2 regions of the Chitinophaga caeni genome follow, and region 2 is predicted to be linked to the other one. Evidence: riboswitches for the same ligand, from Rfam matches in the RefSeq annotation. Region 2 holds a riboswitch; the other holds the start of a gene.

Region 1 (8,426 bases), 1.3 Mb from region 2:
TGGAAGCGAAAGAAAACGGGCGTATTTGTATCCCGGCAAAAATCCTGATGGATTCCCTGAAGAACTTGCCGGATCAACCACTTACTTTCAACATCGACCTAAATTCTTACGCGGTGGAAATCACTTCCGACAACGGTAAGTACAAGGTGATGGGCGAAAACCCTGAGAACTTCCCGAAAGAACCGGCTGCCGAAGATGCAACTTCTTTCACGATGACTGCCACCGGCCTGATTACCGCGATCAACAAATGCATTTTCGCAGTGAGTAACGATGATCTTCGCCCTGCTATGACCGGCGTTTACTTCGAGCTGGCGCCAACGAGCTTAACTTTCGTTGCTACCGATGCCCACCGCTTGGTCAAATACGTGAAAACTGATGTTCAATGCCCGCAGAGCGATAGCTTCATCGTTCCCAAAAAGCCGTTGAACTTACTTAAAGCTGCCATTCCTGATAACGATACCGAGATCAGGATCGCTTACAGCAAAAATCACTTCTTCGTAACGCACGATAATGCGCAGATGATTTGCCGCCTAATCGATGCACGGTTCCCGGATTATAAAGTAGTAATACCCAAGGAAAATCCTTACCGCTTGGTAGTTAATAAAACCGACTTCCAGAACGCATTAAAAAGGGTAGGGGTATTCGCTAATAAAAGTACCAACCAGGTAGCATTGTCAATTACGGGTAGCGAATTACAATTATCGGCCCAGGATGTTGACTTCTCATTCGAAGGAAACGAACGCATGAGTTGCCAATATAGCGGCGAGGATATGCAGATCGCCTTCAATGCTAAATTCTTGATCGAGATGTTACACGCCGCTGAAGGAGACGAGATATCGATGGAATTATCCACTCCTACGAAAGCAGGTATTATCAAACCATCAGAGCAAGAAGCGAATGAAGACCTTTTAATATTGGTAATGCCTTTAATGCTGAACAACTAATTAAGATAATAAGAGTATAATTATTTTAAGCAACCTCCCAGGGGGTTGCTTTTTTGTTTTGAATAACCCCAAACACCGGTAGTATGTAACTCCTTGGTTTTTAAAATACAATTAAACACACGCTGACAAGTAATGATAATGTCTAATAAGTAAGATTCTCTGTATTAACTAATATTGACATATTAGTAATTTTATCAATTTAAATTACTTTGAATAATTCATTACTTTAAAGTTACATATAAAGTAATTTAATTGTGAATCGCTTGTTAAGCGGCAATGAAAAAACATGTTAATTTACTTCCGACTTATACAAAAAGATTCTAATTTTATATTGTAAAAGATGCTATAAAGCGCATCTAGAAATTTACCCCATTTATCCCTTTTGGCCATCTCCTCTGCAAAAACGCATTTTATAGTGTGCAAGGAGTATTTAATTATCCAGGCCGTTTTTCAAAATGCATGCAGCAGGATTAAAGGATTGTCACTAACCGAGTTCTTTAAAGATCTACGTTAGTCGAAATATCAGCAGGGATTCCTATGTCTTACCTATTTAAAATTGAAGATTCCTAATGGATTGAGTATTAGTCTGGCAGTTTCCGCTAACTGGAATCTTTGAAGTATTGATTGGATTATATAACAATAAAAATAGTTTAAATAGATAAACATTTACGTATGCTACACTCAATAACATCATCCCGCATAGCCGGTGCTATCGCGTTTATTTTAGGGTTTACTATCTTGGTATTCTCATTCTTCCTGTATAATTCAAGCGCCCTGATAATTATGGGTGGTTCTGCTTTGCTTATTGGCATTGCTTCTACGATATTATCTCGTAGAACAACATTTGATTTACAATTATCTGTTGCAGGAATCATTTTCGCTTGCATCACTATTATCCTGGGCATTGGAATTTTAGGTGGTCAATAAGTGTATTGTAAGCTTTAAAATATATTAAATACCCGCTTTGCTTGTTCTTTTGAATAAGTGAGCGGGCTATTTCTTTTTACCCTTGGCGCCTTCACGGTGATAAATCTCGAAATAACCGGCGGCGGCATTGTGGGGAAATAAAACCATCACGGAGTCGTTAACATTCCTAACCAATAATGTGTCGATTAACCGTGTCGTATCTTCTCCTGATACCATATCACTCCAAAGCATCAAGGTGTCGGATACAATTTCCCATTTCTCGTAAATCAAGGCCGGCATATTCAGTCCTTTTATTTTTCCCCCTTTCATTAAATGAAATCCCTGTTGCTCTTCTTCCTTGCCTGGAACCGGTTGCCACCATCTGCCTGGCACTAATGTTAGGTCGATACTATCCCTTTGCAGTGTATCCGTCACAGCAACAGGGGGCGTATAAATTGTATCTACGTATTCTATCAAACTATCAGGGTAAGAGCTAATGGCTTCACGTTTCGTTTGCTGGCATGCCGACAAAACCAGGGAAATGAATATAATATATGCGGAGTGCTTCATGGTGATTGTTTTTGGATGAATAAATGCCCTGCATCCCTTGGCCTGCATTTAGAGCGTACAAGATAATACAAATATGATGCTATAAAATTTACATCGAATAAATTTCGTTATTCCAACGAATCTTTCTTAGTTTTACAGCACTTTAGGGGTGTTCCGGTATACATACCGGAACTGAGATGATACCCTCAGTACCTGATGCAGTTCATACTGTCGTAGGAAAAAGTTATACTGAACTCTCTCATCTATCACGCATCCTTAAAGTTTATTGTTCAATTAAATCTCCAATCTCATGGAAATTCATGTAAACAATAAACTTTATGCAGTGGAGCAGGGCGCAACGCTTGCTACACTCTTACAGTTTATTCAAATTCCTTCTACAAAGGGTATCGCTATCGCGGTCAATGATCAAGTTATTCCTAAACGAAGTTGGGATAATGTTTCCCTAAGCCCATCAGACCAGGTTACCATTATTCGGGCAACCCAGGGAGGCTAATACCATGATATAAATAAATAATTGTACTCGCTAGAATAGCGTGCAGCTGCTTATTGTTATAAATATAACAATAACGGCTACACGAAAATATTTTCATCTAAAAAATCATGTTCACATCATTATGAAAAATACGCAACCGATACCCGGGAGCCGGGAAGAAATTATAAGTAGAACTCCATTCCCTGCTAGCCAGAAAATTTATATACCCGGAAAAATCCACCCCGTACAAGTGGCCATGAGGGAAATCTCCTTATCAGGCACTCAAATTGATGATAAAACCATCGAGAACCCGGGGGTCACGGTATATGATACCAGCGGTCCGTATACTGATACTAATATCAAGATAGATATACGTGAAGGACTGCCTAGGCTCAGGTCGCCCTGGGTCGAGAAACGTGGAGACATAGAAACACTGGAATCTTTCAGCTCCGATTTCGTAAATCAAAACCAAGCCAAAACCCCGGCGGCTTTACGTTTTCCCAAAAAGCCGAAACCTTACAAGGCACTACCCGGTAAAAATATCACGCAACTGCATTACGCGCGGCAAGGTATCATTACCCCCGAGATGGAATACGTCGCCATCAGGGAAAACCAAAGAAGGGAAGCTATTCAAAACGGGGATAGCAACCTGCGGCAACATCCCGGGCAGGCCTTCGGCGCTGGTATACCGCCCGAAGGAATTACTCCCGAATTCGTACGAAGTGAAATTGCCGCCGGAAGAGCCATCATTCCTAACAATGTAAACCATCCCGAATCAGAACCGATGATTATCGGTCGCAATTTCCTCGTTAAAATCAATGCTAACATCGGCAACAGCGCCGTTACCAGCAGTATGGAAGAAGAGGTTGAAAAAGCAGTTTGGGCTTGCCGCTGGGGTGCTGATACCATCATGGATTTAAGTACCGGTAAAAACATCCATGAAACAAGGGAATGGGTCATCCGCAATGCCCCGGTTCCCGTCGGCACCGTACCTATTTACCAGGCGCTCGAAAAGGTAAATGGCAAAGCGGAGAACCTCACCTGGGAAATCTTCCGCGATACCTTGATAGAACAAGCAGAACAAGGCGTGGATTATTTCACCATCCATGCAGGGGTACTGCTGAGGTATGTACCGTTAACTGCCAAGCGCGTAACAGGCATCGTTTCGCGCGGCGGATCTATCATGGCTAAGTGGTGCCTGGCGCATCACCGCGAGAACTTCCTATATACCCATTTCGAAGAGATCTGCGAAATCATGAAAGCCTATGATGTCGCCTTTTCATTGGGCGATGGCCTTCGTCCCGGCTCCATTGCAGATGCAAACGATGCTGCCCAATTTGCAGAGCTCGAAACCTTGGGAGAATTGACCCAAGTTGCCTGGAAACACGATGTACAGGTAATGATCGAAGGCCCCGGCCATGTGCCGATGCACCTCATCAAGGAAAACATGGATAAGCAATTGAAACATTGCCACGAAGCGCCTTTTTATACCCTCGGCCCCTTAACGACCGACATTGCTCCGGGCTACGATCATATCACTTCCGCGATTGGCGCGGCCATGATCGGTTGGTTCGGTACCGCGATGCTTTGTTACGTTACACCGAAGGAACATCTTGGCTTACCGAATAAGCAAGATGTAAAAACCGGGGTCATCACTTATAAATTAGCTGCTCATGCCGCCGATCTTGCAAAAGGCCATCCCGGCGCACAATACCGCGATAACGCTCTCAGCAAGGCAAGGTTCGAATTTAGATGGAACGACCAGTTCAACCTGTCCTTAGATCCGGATACGGCGCGCGAATATCACGACGAAACGCTTCCGGCGGAAGGTGCGCGTATCGCGCATTTTTGCTCCATGTGCGGCCCGCACTTTTGCTCGATGAAAATCACGCAAGAAGTTAGGGAATATGCGCAATCACAAGGATTAAATGAAACGCAAGCCTTGGAACAAGGGATGCAGGAAAAAGCCAAGCATTTCGTAGAGCAGGGCGGAGAAATATTTCAATAAGATGATCTGGATTTTCTCTGCACCGGAATTCATGGATACTGAACATCTACAAATCCAGGCTTTATTGAACGCCGGCTTGCAAAAGTTCGTCGTCCGTAAACCCGGGAAATCTAGGGATGAATACCTGGCATTCTTATCACTATTCTCCCCGGGAGATCGAAAAAAAATGATCTTGGCTGATTTTCCGGAAATAGCAACCGGGATGGGATTAGGCGGTATCCATTTCAGTACCCAGTTGAGGACTCATTATACTTTGCAGCAAATCCTGTCTTGGCGACAAGGGGGAATGACCTGCACGACTTCAACACATGGAATGAAAGAGTTTGAAAGCCTAGAAGAAGATTTTGATTACCTGTTTGCCGGCCCCCTGTTTGAAAGTATTTCCAAACCGGGATATCAACCCAAAACACGGCATCAATTTGAATATTCATCCAACAAATTGATAGCATTGGGCGGGATACAAGCATCCGTTGTAGAAGTGGCCAGGGAGCTGGGAATTAAAAATATAGCCTTGTTGGGAGCCGTATGGTCAAACCCGGGAAAGGCAGTTGAAAATTACCTGGAAATAGCAAAATTATGGCGGCAAGGAAATATGTTATGAGTATTGCAGGCTTTGATCCCAGCGGCGGTGCCGGGGTATTAGCCGATATCAAAACATTTGAACAATTAAATGTTTACGGTTTCGGCGTTTGTTCGGCTTTGACGGTTCAAACCGATTCGGAGTTTTTATCGGTTGAATGGATGAGCGTTTCCCAGGTCATCGACCAAGCAATCCCATTAATAAGGAAGTTCCCCCTTCAGTTTCTCAAGCTGGGTTTAATGAAAGATGTTGACAGTTGTTTGGAAATCGTCCGAAGGTTGAAGCGGGAGCAACCGCATTTGCATATTACTTGGGATCCGGTACTTAAATCTTCCAGCGGGTTTACTTTTTATGATCCGCTGCTTTCAGGGCCACTGGAATCTTTATTACGCGAGTGTTTTTTAATTACACCCAATTACCTGGAAGCTGGATTATTAACGAGTAACGGTAACATTGAATTGGCCATGGGAGAACTGCAATCCTTGGCGAACGTATTATTAAAAGGCGGGCACCACCCAACGATGCCCGGGCATGACTTCCTTTATTTAAAAAACGGGCCTATAAAGCAATTCATGCCAAGAGAAAGCAATGCCTCGGGAAAACACGGTTCCGGTTGCGTATTAAGCGCCGCTATCGTTGCTTACCTCTCCCAAGGATTCGATTTAACAGAAGCTTGTTATAAGGCAAAAAAATACGCTTATCAATTTTTGATAAGTAATGATTCATTATTAGGATATCATCATGGATAAGATTATTTATATATCGCAAGGTTATCTTCCGGTTGACCATATTGAGCATATCAAGAAAGCATGTAATGCCGGATGCAAAAACATTCAACTGCGGCTGAAACATACGGAGTTACCGGAATGGTTAGCTACCGCGTACAAGGCAAAGGAGTTATGCGATACATTCGGTGCAAAATTATTTATTAATGATGCTCCGCAAATAGCGGCTACAGTTAATGCCTACGGGATACATGTTGGTAAAGAAGATATGCCTTTAGCGAAAGTAAAGCAGGATTTCAAACCGTTCGTAACAGGAGCTACTGCTAATACTTTTGAAGACATTCAACGCCATGCGGTACATCAACCGGATTATATCGGGCTGGGACCATTACGGTTCACGGAAACTAAACAGAAACTTAGCCCTATACTTGGCTTGGAAGGCTATCGATCCATCCTGCAAAAGATGCAATTACACGGTATTCAGATCCCGGTATTTGCCATTGGAGGAATCGGCCTGGAAGATATCCCGGGATTGATGAAAGCGGGAGTTTACGGCATCGCGGTATCAGGACTTATCACCCGATCTGCAAAAGCGGAAAAAATCGTCACTCAATTACAACAATTACTGCATCATGAATATACAACCACTTAAAATAGCAGGAAAAACATTCCATTCGCGGCTGTTCACGGGAACGGGGAAATTCGGTTCGCATTTACAGATGAAAGAAGCATTGGAAGCCAGCGATACGGAACTGGTAACCGTAGCTTTGAAAAGAATTGACCTGGAACAACCGGCAGAGGATATGCTGCAATATCTATCCTCCCCAAAGTTTGAATTATTGCCGAATACATCCGGCGCCAGAACGGCAAAGGAAGCAGTTTACGCTTGTCAAATGGCAAGGGAGGCCCTGGATACCAACTGGGTGAAATTAGAAATTCATCCCGATCCCAGGTATTTATTACCGGATCCTATCGAAACATTGATTGCTGCGGAAGCATTGGTAAAAGATGGTTTCGTGGTATTGCCTTACATCCATGCCGATCCCGTTTTATGTAAACGCCTGGAAGAAGTAGGCGTTGCTGCCGTCATGCCGCTAGGAGCGCCGATCGGTAGTAATAAAGGTTTAAAAACGGCCGACTTCCTTTCCATTATTATAGAGCAAAGCCAGGTGCCTGTAATTATCGATGCCGGGATCGGAGCGCCCAGCGATGCAACTAAGGCAATGGAAATGGGTGCAGACGCCGTCCTGGTGAATACGGCTATTGCAACCGCGGCCCATCCATTGAATATGGCCATTGCTTTTAAGGATGCTGTCATCGCGGGACGGATGGCTTACGAAGCGGGGCTACCTTCCGTACGCACACAAGCTGCGGCTTCCAGTCCTTTAGTTTCATTTTTAGAAAACTTGGCATAATGCAACATTCATTCTTATCAACATTTCTTCAATACGATTGGGATAGGCAAAAGCAAAACATTTATCAATTTACGGCGGGCGATGTATTAAAAGCTTTGCAGATGGAAAACCGCGGATTGAAAGAATTTCAAGCCCTGATTTCCCCGGCGGCAGTTCCATTCCTTGCCCAGATGGCGGGATTAAGCGAGCAATTAACCCGGCAAAGATTTGGCAATACCGTGCAGATGTATGTTCCTTTATATTTATCCAACGAATGTCAAAATATATGCACTTATTGCGGGTTTAGCTATAACAATCCCATGCACAGAAGAACGTTGACAGGCGCGGAAATGTTGCAAGAAGTAAACGTGATAAAGCAAATGGGCTTCGATCATGTTTTACTGGTTACCGGCGAAGCTAATAAAACCGTGGGCTTGGATTATTTCAAGAACGCCTTGCAAATTTTACAGCCGCACTTTGCCAACATCTCCATGGAAGTACAACCGATGGATGAAGAAGATTACAAGATTTTAAAACCCCTGGGATTACATGCCGTACTCGTGTACCAGGAAACCTACCACGGGAGTGATTATAAAAAACATCACCCTAAAGGCAAAAAATCCAATTTTGAATACCGCCTCGAAACACCGGATCGCCTGGGTAGAGCAGGGATTCATAAAATAGGTTTAGGTGTTTTGATAGGCTTGGAAGACTGGAGAACTGATTCCTTTTTTACAGCGTTACATTTACAGTATTTACAAAAGACTTACTGGAAATCGCGCTATAGCATTTCGTTTCCAAGATTACGGCCATTCTCCGGTGGATTA
Region 2 (8,426 bases):
AAAAGATCGGAAACCAGGAATAGAAAGGCATTCAACATCATATGAAGGGACATTAAAAATAATCTAAACACCATCCTTAAAAGGATAACACGTCCGTGTTATAAAGATACGGCTCCAAACAGCGTGCTGAAAGGAAATGTGAAAAAGTTCTGTTTTTGGACAAACCCAAGGAGGTGGGTCGTGGTAAGAGGTTGTAAGTAGGGAGTGGAACCCACCTTTCTTCTGATATTAGTAATGTTGGGGTTAAGTATAGAAGATGGATCCCCATTTTCTTTTGAAAGGCGGTAAGTGAAGTTGATAGGCCGCCTTTCTATTAATTCTCAACATGTTATATAAATTCATTTACCCAGGTAAAGACATACATACAATGGTTACACTAGGAAATATGTACAGCACGGATCTTTATCCGTGCTTTTTTGGGCACAAAAAAGCCGTTAGCAAAGTGCTAACGGCCCAATTAAGTTTATTTTTAACTCGATAGAATTAAAAATTATTTAGCAGGCTCAGCTGCAACTGTAGTATCAGCAGCAGGAGTAGCTGTAGAATCTGTTGTTACCGCGGTAGAATCTGGAGTTGTAGTTTCAGCAGGAGCAGCAGATTCAGTAGCTGCAGTAGTATCTTTTTCAGAAGTAGTACCGGCTGAATTACAAGCTGCGAAAAGACCTGCAGCGATCGCTAAAACGAATAATTTTTTCATGTTGTTTGTTTGGTTTTATAAGTGCCGCAAAGCTACTCAAAAATTATATAAAACAATAAATATTTTTATAATAAGTGTTTTCTTCTAATTATTTCTTCCTGAAAAATATCTTGATAGGTACACCGGTGAAGTCAAAGTTTTCACGCAACTTATTCTCCAAGTAGTTCTTATAAGGTTGCTTAATATCATCGGGAAGATTACAGAAAAAGGCAAATGCCGGTGTATATGTCGGCAATTGCGTCACGTATTTAATACGGATCGGCGTTCCCCTTACTACCGGCGGATGGTAAGATTCGATCGCTTTCAGCATGACTTCGTTCAAGCGGGAAGTTTGAATCTTCTTAGTCCTGTTTTCACATACCTCCAAGGCCACTTCTATCGCTTTGAAAATCCTTTGCTTCTCCACGACGGAGGTGAAGATAATCGGTACATCGTTGAACGGCGACAATCTCGATTTCAACTCCTTCTCGTAATCACGCGCCGTATTGGTTTGTTTTTCTTTAACAAGATCCCATTTATTCACCAAGATGACCAAGCCTTTCCCTTTACGGGCAGCCAAGCTGAAGATGTTCAAATCTTGCGCCGTGATACCTTTCTCCGCGTCCAGCAACAACATACAAACATCTGCTTCATCCATCGCCTTGATGGCGCGGATCACTGAATAAAACTCCAGGTCTTCGCTCACTTTATTCTTCCGGCGAAGGCCCGCGGTATCTATCAACACGAAATCTTTTTGGAATAAATTGTAATGCGTGTGGATGGTATCGCGTGTCGTACCGGCAATTTCGGAAACGATATTGCGCTCCTGCCCTACCAACGCGTTCAGCAGTGAGGATTTACCAACGTTCGGCTGACCGATAATCGCGATCTTCGGCAGCGCTTCGTTTTTCTCTTCCACCAGGAACTCGTCCGTGATCAGGGCGGTAATATCATCAAGCAATTCACCCGTACCGCTCCCGGTCATCGAGGATAGGAAATGTACATTTTCGAATCCCAGGGCATAAAACTCGGTTGCTTCTAAACGGCGGTCACTATTATCAACTTTATTGACAACTAGGAATACCGGTTTGGATGAACGCCTCAACAAGTCCGCCACATCTGCATCCAGATCGGTAATACCTGTTGCTACATCGCACATGAATATTAATGCATTGGCTTCTTCCATGGCAATTTTCACCTGCTTGCGGATCTCCCTTTCGAATACGTCATCACTATTTGATACGAAGCCTCCTGTATCGATCACGTTAAACGTTTTTCCATTCCAATCAGCCACACCGTATTGGCGATCGCGCGTCACCCCGCTCACATCATCCACGATTGCCTTCCTTTGCTCTAGCAAACGGTTAAACAAAGTAGATTTACCAACATTCGGGCGACCAACGATCGCTACTGTAAAACCAGCCATATTACCGGGTATTTAAATTTTTGTTGTTCTAAACATCTGACCAAGCCTTGCGGGTTGGTTTAATTATAATCCATATTCGCGTAAATAGTTGTCGTTATCACGCCATTTATTACGCACTTTTACGAAAAGTTCCAGGAATACCTTCCTTTCGATGAAAGCTTCGATTTCCTGGCGGGCTTCCGTTCCCAATTTACGGATCGCTGAACCTTTTTCTCCCAGGATGATCGCTTTCTGCGTTTCGCGGGTCACGATGATCTCGGCAGATATTTTCGTCAAAGTATTTTTTTCTTGGAACTGTGTAACGATGACCGCCGTATGATAAGGGATCTCTTCATCGTAAAGGTGGAAGATCTTTTCCCGGATCATTTCGGCTACGAAGAACCGCGTGCTCCGATCCGTCAGCGTATCTTCCGGGTAAAAAGGCATCCCTTCCGGCAAGTACTCAACGATCGTTTTCAACAGGTCTTTCACGCCCTTTTTCTGAATGGCAGCAACCGGTACTACTTCTTTTGCTTTTCCCCAATCTTTACATTTTTGAACCAGCGCATCCAGGTCATCTTTCATCAAAAGATCAACCTTGTTGATCACTAAAAGAAAAGGAGCTTTCAGGCGGAGCGATTCAAATAAAGCCAAGTTCTCATCCACGTTATCCTTGGCATCCATGATCAGCAATGCTAGATCGGCATCTTCCAATGCAGATTTCACGGCGCCCATCATTTTTTCATGCATCTTGTATTTCGGGTCGATGATGCCCGGTGTATCGGAGAATACAATTTGATAATCCGGCTGGGTAACGACACCGGTAATGCGGTGCCTGGTTGTTTGAACCTTGGGGGAAATGATAGCTAATTTCTCACCGATAATGGTGTTCAACAAAGTACTTTTCCCCGCATTCGGTTTACCAAAAATATTGACGAATCCTGCTTTAAACATATCTCGATTGTTTGGCCAAAAGATGAACGTACACTATTTTTTGATGATACAAATTTAGGGAGAATACCTGCATCCATTAGCTCCAATAAAAAAAGCCGAAACTACTTCGGCTTTATAAACTTTGTAGCGAGGAGCGGATTCGAACCACTGACCTTCGGGTTATGAGCCCGACGAGCTACCTCTGCTCTACCTCGCAATGTGGGTGCAAAATTAGGGGAATTCATTTTAACTACCAAATAAAATTTTAAAAATGAAGGAATTAGCGGTGGAAATAGCCCTCCACCGCTCATCCGGCTTACATCAGCTCCAATTTATGAACAGAGAGTTTCAGCGCCGTCACCATCTCGCCGTTGCTATTGTTATAACTGGCAGCGGAGGGTAAGCCCTCTACAAAAACCTTTTTCCCTTTCTTCAGGTAAGGCTCCAGGGCTTCCCGGTCCCAAAGGGCACAATCGACCCAAACGGTTTGTTCCTGCGTTTCGCCGTTAGCATCTTTTGTTTTCTCGTTATGGGCTACGGAAAAGTTCAATACACTCCGGTCTTTCACATTGCCGCAACGGGCATCTGAACCGATATTACCGATGATTTGTAATTTCAACATGTAGGTTGATTTTTTGGATTAACAAATTAAATACGAATGCCTGGCTGAAATTTATTTTGATAAGTTAACAAACATACTTCTTTATCCAGCCATAACATCCTGGTTTTTAAGACAACTGAAATTACAAACCAGGAAGGTATTACCCAAAAAAAATTTGAATAAATTCTGCTCGAAGTCATCTACCTTTGTAACGGAAACAGCGGATTATTTGAAGATTCACTTTATATCTGCAAGGTTTCACCTCGGGGTGCCTTACAATTACAGGCTGAGATCATACCCGTTGAACCTGGACCAGGTAATGCTGGTTAGGAAAGGTAAGTACTTTCACCTTACCTGTTTTATGATCTGAAAGCGGCTGAAAGCCGCATTAAATGCTTACCTCTCAAGGTAGCATGTATTTATTATTTGTAAAATCGAGTAAACAGGATCGAATCATGAGAATCTTTTTAGTATTCGCATTGCTCTGTCAATGCGCATTATTACATGCACAGGGAATTATCAGCGGAACCGTAACCGATCAATCAAGCGGTAAGCCGATAGAAGGGGTGAATATCGTTATTCAACCTGCCCTCAATCAAGGTACACAGTCCGGTACGGATGGGAAATACAGTATCAAGATCAACCACGGTCAAAATATTACGTTAAAGGCGACCTACTTAGGGTACAAAGTATTTAGCAAGAACTTAACCGTAAAGGGAAATATTACATTAGATATAGCGCTGGAAGAAACGGGCTTATTTGTAAAACCGGTAGAAATATCCAGTACCAGGGCCTCGAAGAATGCCCCCTTCACCAAATCGGAGTTATCTGCGGAAGATATTCAAAAGCAGAACCTCGGTCAAGATTTACCGTTATTATTAAACCAGTTACCCGGTGTTGTTACCAACTCCGATGCAGGGAATGGCGTGGGTTATACCGGCCTCAGGGTTAGGGGATCCGATATTACCCGGATCAACGTTACGGTGAATGGCATACCGATCAATGATGCTGAATCCCAGGGTACATTTTTTGTAAATATGCCGGATTTTGCATCGAGCTTGAACAGTATACAATTGCAACGCGGGGTCGGCACTTCGACCAACGGCGCGGGAGCATTCGGCGCTACCTTGAACCTCAGCACCAATACTTATAATGAAAAAGCTTACGCTAGCTTCGATAACAGTTACGGTTCTTACGATACATGGAAACATACCATCAAGGCAGGAACCGGCTTGATCAATAAGCATTTTACTTTCGATGCCCGGCTTTCCAAACTATCATCCAACGGTTATGTAGACAGGGCTTCATCCGATTTAAAATCTTATTACACTTCGGCTGCTTATATATCCAAGAATACGGCGATCCGCTTAAATATCTTCTCAGGTAAAGAAAAAACGTACCAGGCCTGGAACGGCATCAGCAAGGAACAATTGGAAAACGACAGGACTTATAACTCTTCCGGAACAGAAAAACCGGGTAAACCATATGATAATGAAACCGATAACTACCAACAAGATCATTACCAATTGTTTTACAACCAGGTCATCAGTCCTGCATTAGATTTCAACATTGCATTGCACCTGGCACGCGGCAAAGGCTACTATGAAAATTATAAAGCCGGGGAAGCATACGGAGATTACGGACTGACGCCGCCGATTATTGGCTCCGATACAATTCGCAACACCGACCTGGTTCGGCAATTATGGCTGGATAATTACTTCTACGGAACGGTTTTCTCATTAAATGGGCATCACAGCAAGTTAAATTGGACTTGGGGCGGCGGTTACAACCGCTATGACGGGAAACATTACGGTAGGATTCCTTGGGCAGAATACCCGGTAGATATCAATTATGAATGGTATCATCTAAAAGCTTTTAAATCGGATGTAAACACTTATTTAAAAGGAGAATACACATTATTAGATCAATTGCAGGTATTTGCCGATATCCAATATAGGCATGTCAAATATAATATTGATGGTTTTAGAAAGAATCCCGGCTTAATTCAACATAATCTATATAATTTTGTGAATCCGAAAGTAGGCGCCCGGTACACCATTAATAAGCAACAACAACTTTATGCTTCGTTCGCAGTGGGTAACAAGGAACCAAACAGGGATGATTTTGAGGCAGGAATTGAACAAACACCCAAGAGTGAACGTTTAGAAAATATAGAAGTAGGATATGTTTACCGCCATCAAGATGTAGTATTGCAGGGAAATTTGTATTACATGAATTACCACAACCAATTGGTTTTAACAGGAAGCATTAATGATGTTGGAGCGTACACGCGCACCAATATTCCCGACAGTTACCGCGCCGGTATTGAATTACAGGCTGCAACAAATATTACGGACTTCATGACCCTTTCTGCTAACGGTGCATTCAGTAAAAACAAAATCAAATCTTTTACAGCATTTATTGACGATGATTATTATAGTGGGGTACCTAAAGAAGTAAATTTAAAAAATACGGATATTTCTTTCTCGCCAGCCGTAGTAGCGGGTTATACCTTAAGTGTAAAACCTGTGAAAAATTTAGTGATAGAATGGTTAGGAAAATACGTAAGTAAGCAATATCTTGACAACACATCTACTGAAGATGCTACTTTACCATCTTACTTTGTTAGCGATGCAAGGATCAATTACCTTGTGCCTCAAAAATTATTTAAAGAATTAGGCTTACAATTGATGTTGAACAACATATTCAACAGGAAATATGTAGCAAATGGGTACACTTACACCTATTTCGCTAGTAACCAAGTAGCCGCAGAGAACGGATATTACCCCATGGCAACATTTAACGTGCTGGCCGGGGTGCATATCTCTTTTTAAGTTGTACCCATATCCGAGACACATACAGAGAGCACCTAGCCATCGTTGCTACGGTGCTTCTCTCATTTCATCATCCTGGAGAGAGGATGAGAGAATGAGAGAATAAGGAAAGCCAAGGCATACCTTGGCTCAACATACATACCTTGGATCAACGCATATCTCTATTTCAACAACCCATCCACCGCTTCGTGTACCCGCTCGAAATGAAACCCTTCCAAGACCGACTCCATCATTTGTTGGATAGCAGCCGTTTGAAGGTTATTAATGCTTCCTTCGTGCGTATGGTTCACCTCTGTGCTGGCCACGTATTTTCCGGACTCGATATCCATCCCCACTTGCTTATACGCTTCCCTGAAAGGTACGCCGCTTAGCACCAGGTTATTCACCACTTCCACGCTGAATAGATACTTATATTTTTCATCATCCAAAATATTATCTTTCACACGGATGTTTTCAACCATTAATTTCACCATCGACATACAGTCGCGCAAGGTTTGAAAAGCCGGGAACAGATTCTCTTTCAACAATTGCAGATCCCGATGGTAGCCTGATGGCAAGTTAGTAATCATCATCGCGATTTCATTCGGCAAAGCCTGCAATTTATTGCCATGGGAACGGATCAATTCCCAAACATCCGGGTTTTTCTTATGCGGCATAATGCTGGAGCCGGTTGTTAGTTCATCCGGGAAACTGATGAAGCCGAAGTTCTGATTCATAAACAAACAAGCATCCATCGACATTTTAGCCAAGGTGGCACCGAGGTTCGCCAAAGCGTAAGCAACGATTTTCTCGGTTTTACCACGCCCCATTTGGGCATATACCACGTTATAATTCAAATCATCAAATCCTAATAATTGGGTCGTCATCGTACGGTTCAACGGAAAAGAAGAACCGTAGCCTGCCGCGGAGCCCAGGGGATTCTTATTGACAACTTTATATGCGCTTTTCAACACTTCTAGGTCATCTACCAAACTTTCCGCATAAGCGCCGAACCATAAACCAAAAGAGGAAGGCATCGCGATTTGCAGGTGCGTATACCCGGGCAGCAAATACCCCTTAAACGCTTCACTTTGCTGTTGTAATAAATCGAATAAGGATTTTACATCCTTTACGATGCTCTCCAACTCAGCACGTAAGAACAATTTCAAATCAACTAAAACCTGGTCATTCCTAGAGCGGCCGCTATGAATTTTTTTACCGGATTCTCCCAAGCGCCGGGTCAATAACAGTTCCACCTGCGAATGAATATCTTCCACTCCATCTTCCAACACGAAGTCCCCCTGCGAAATTTCACCGTAAATATTTTTCAATTCCTGTTGCAATGCAGATAACTCTTCTCCGGTCAACAGACCGATAGATGCCAGCATCTTCGTATGCGCCAAAGATCCCAGCACATCGAAAGGCGCCAAGTAAAGATCCATTTCCCGGTCTTTACCAACCGTGAAGCGTTCCACCGAAGCCAAGGCGGTTTTATCTTTTTGCCACAATTTCATATTCAGTTTATTTAAATCACCGGGCATTCTTATACCCGGCTGGTTAAAAATCGTATTTGCTAAATATCCTTTCTTTCACCCCCGGCCATTCCGATGCCAGGATACTAAAGTAAACGGTATTCCTCCTATGCCCGGAGTAAGTGATCATATGTTCCCGTAAAGTGCCTTCATACTGCGCCCCGATGCTTTTAATCGCCAGCTGCGATTGCCGGTTCCGTTCATCTGTTTTCAACTCTACCCTATTGAAACCCATCACTTCAAAAGCATGTTGCAATAATGCATATTTCATCGCTTTATTGACTCCGCTACCATGCAACTTGGGATTGAGCCAGGTCGATCCGATTTCCAAACGTTTATGTACTTCAGAAATATTCATATACCTCGTACAGCCAACAACATTCCCCTGCTCACGATCAATTACCACGAAAGGAATAGAAAGTTCGGCTTCCCTTTCCTTGATGGCTGTTTCGATATATGTTGTCAG

Evidence for each region. A riboswitch is a leader RNA that binds a small molecule or an ion and turns the genes downstream of it on or off. The one in region 2 is predicted to bind thiamine pyrophosphate.
Region 1: linked by a shared signal. The riboswitch ahead of thiS (sulfur carrier protein ThiS) and the one ahead of COR50_RS21460 (TonB-dependent receptor) in region 2 are both predicted to bind thiamine pyrophosphate.

Annotation. Positions count from the first base shown of each region.
Region 1 covers NZ_CP023777.1:1,133,337-1,141,762, forward strand. Annotated here, with positions in the region: gene dnaN (DNA polymerase III subunit beta) at 1-944, shown strand, start outside; gene COR50_RS22235 (hypothetical protein) at 1,617-1,871, shown strand; gene COR50_RS04740 (lipocalin family protein) at 1,938-2,420, opposite strand; TPP riboswitch at 2,555-2,656, shown strand; gene thiS (sulfur carrier protein ThiS) at 2,710-2,913, shown strand; gene thiC (phosphomethylpyrimidine synthase ThiC) at 3,035-4,900, shown strand; gene COR50_RS04755 (thiamine phosphate synthase) at 4,902-5,501, shown strand; gene COR50_RS04760 (hydroxymethylpyrimidine/phosphomethylpyrimidine kinase) at 5,477-6,229, shown strand; gene COR50_RS04765 (thiamine phosphate synthase) at 6,222-6,857, shown strand; gene COR50_RS04770 (thiazole synthase) at 6,838-7,620, shown strand; gene thiH (2-iminoacetate synthase ThiH) at 7,620-8,426, shown strand, end outside.
Region 2 covers NZ_CP023777.1:5,105,053-5,113,478, forward strand. Annotated here, with positions in the region: gene COR50_RS21435 (hypothetical protein) at 491-697, opposite strand; gene der (ribosome biogenesis GTPase Der) at 786-2,102, opposite strand; gene era (GTPase Era) at 2,166-3,035, opposite strand; tRNA gene COR50_RS21450 (tRNA-Met) at 3,160-3,231, opposite strand; gene COR50_RS21455 (single-stranded DNA-binding protein) at 3,331-3,636, opposite strand; TPP riboswitch at 3,870-3,965, shown strand; gene COR50_RS21460 (TonB-dependent receptor) at 4,071-6,449, shown strand; gene argH (argininosuccinate lyase) at 6,611-7,942, opposite strand; gene COR50_RS21470 (GNAT family N-acetyltransferase) at 7,986-8,426, opposite strand, start outside.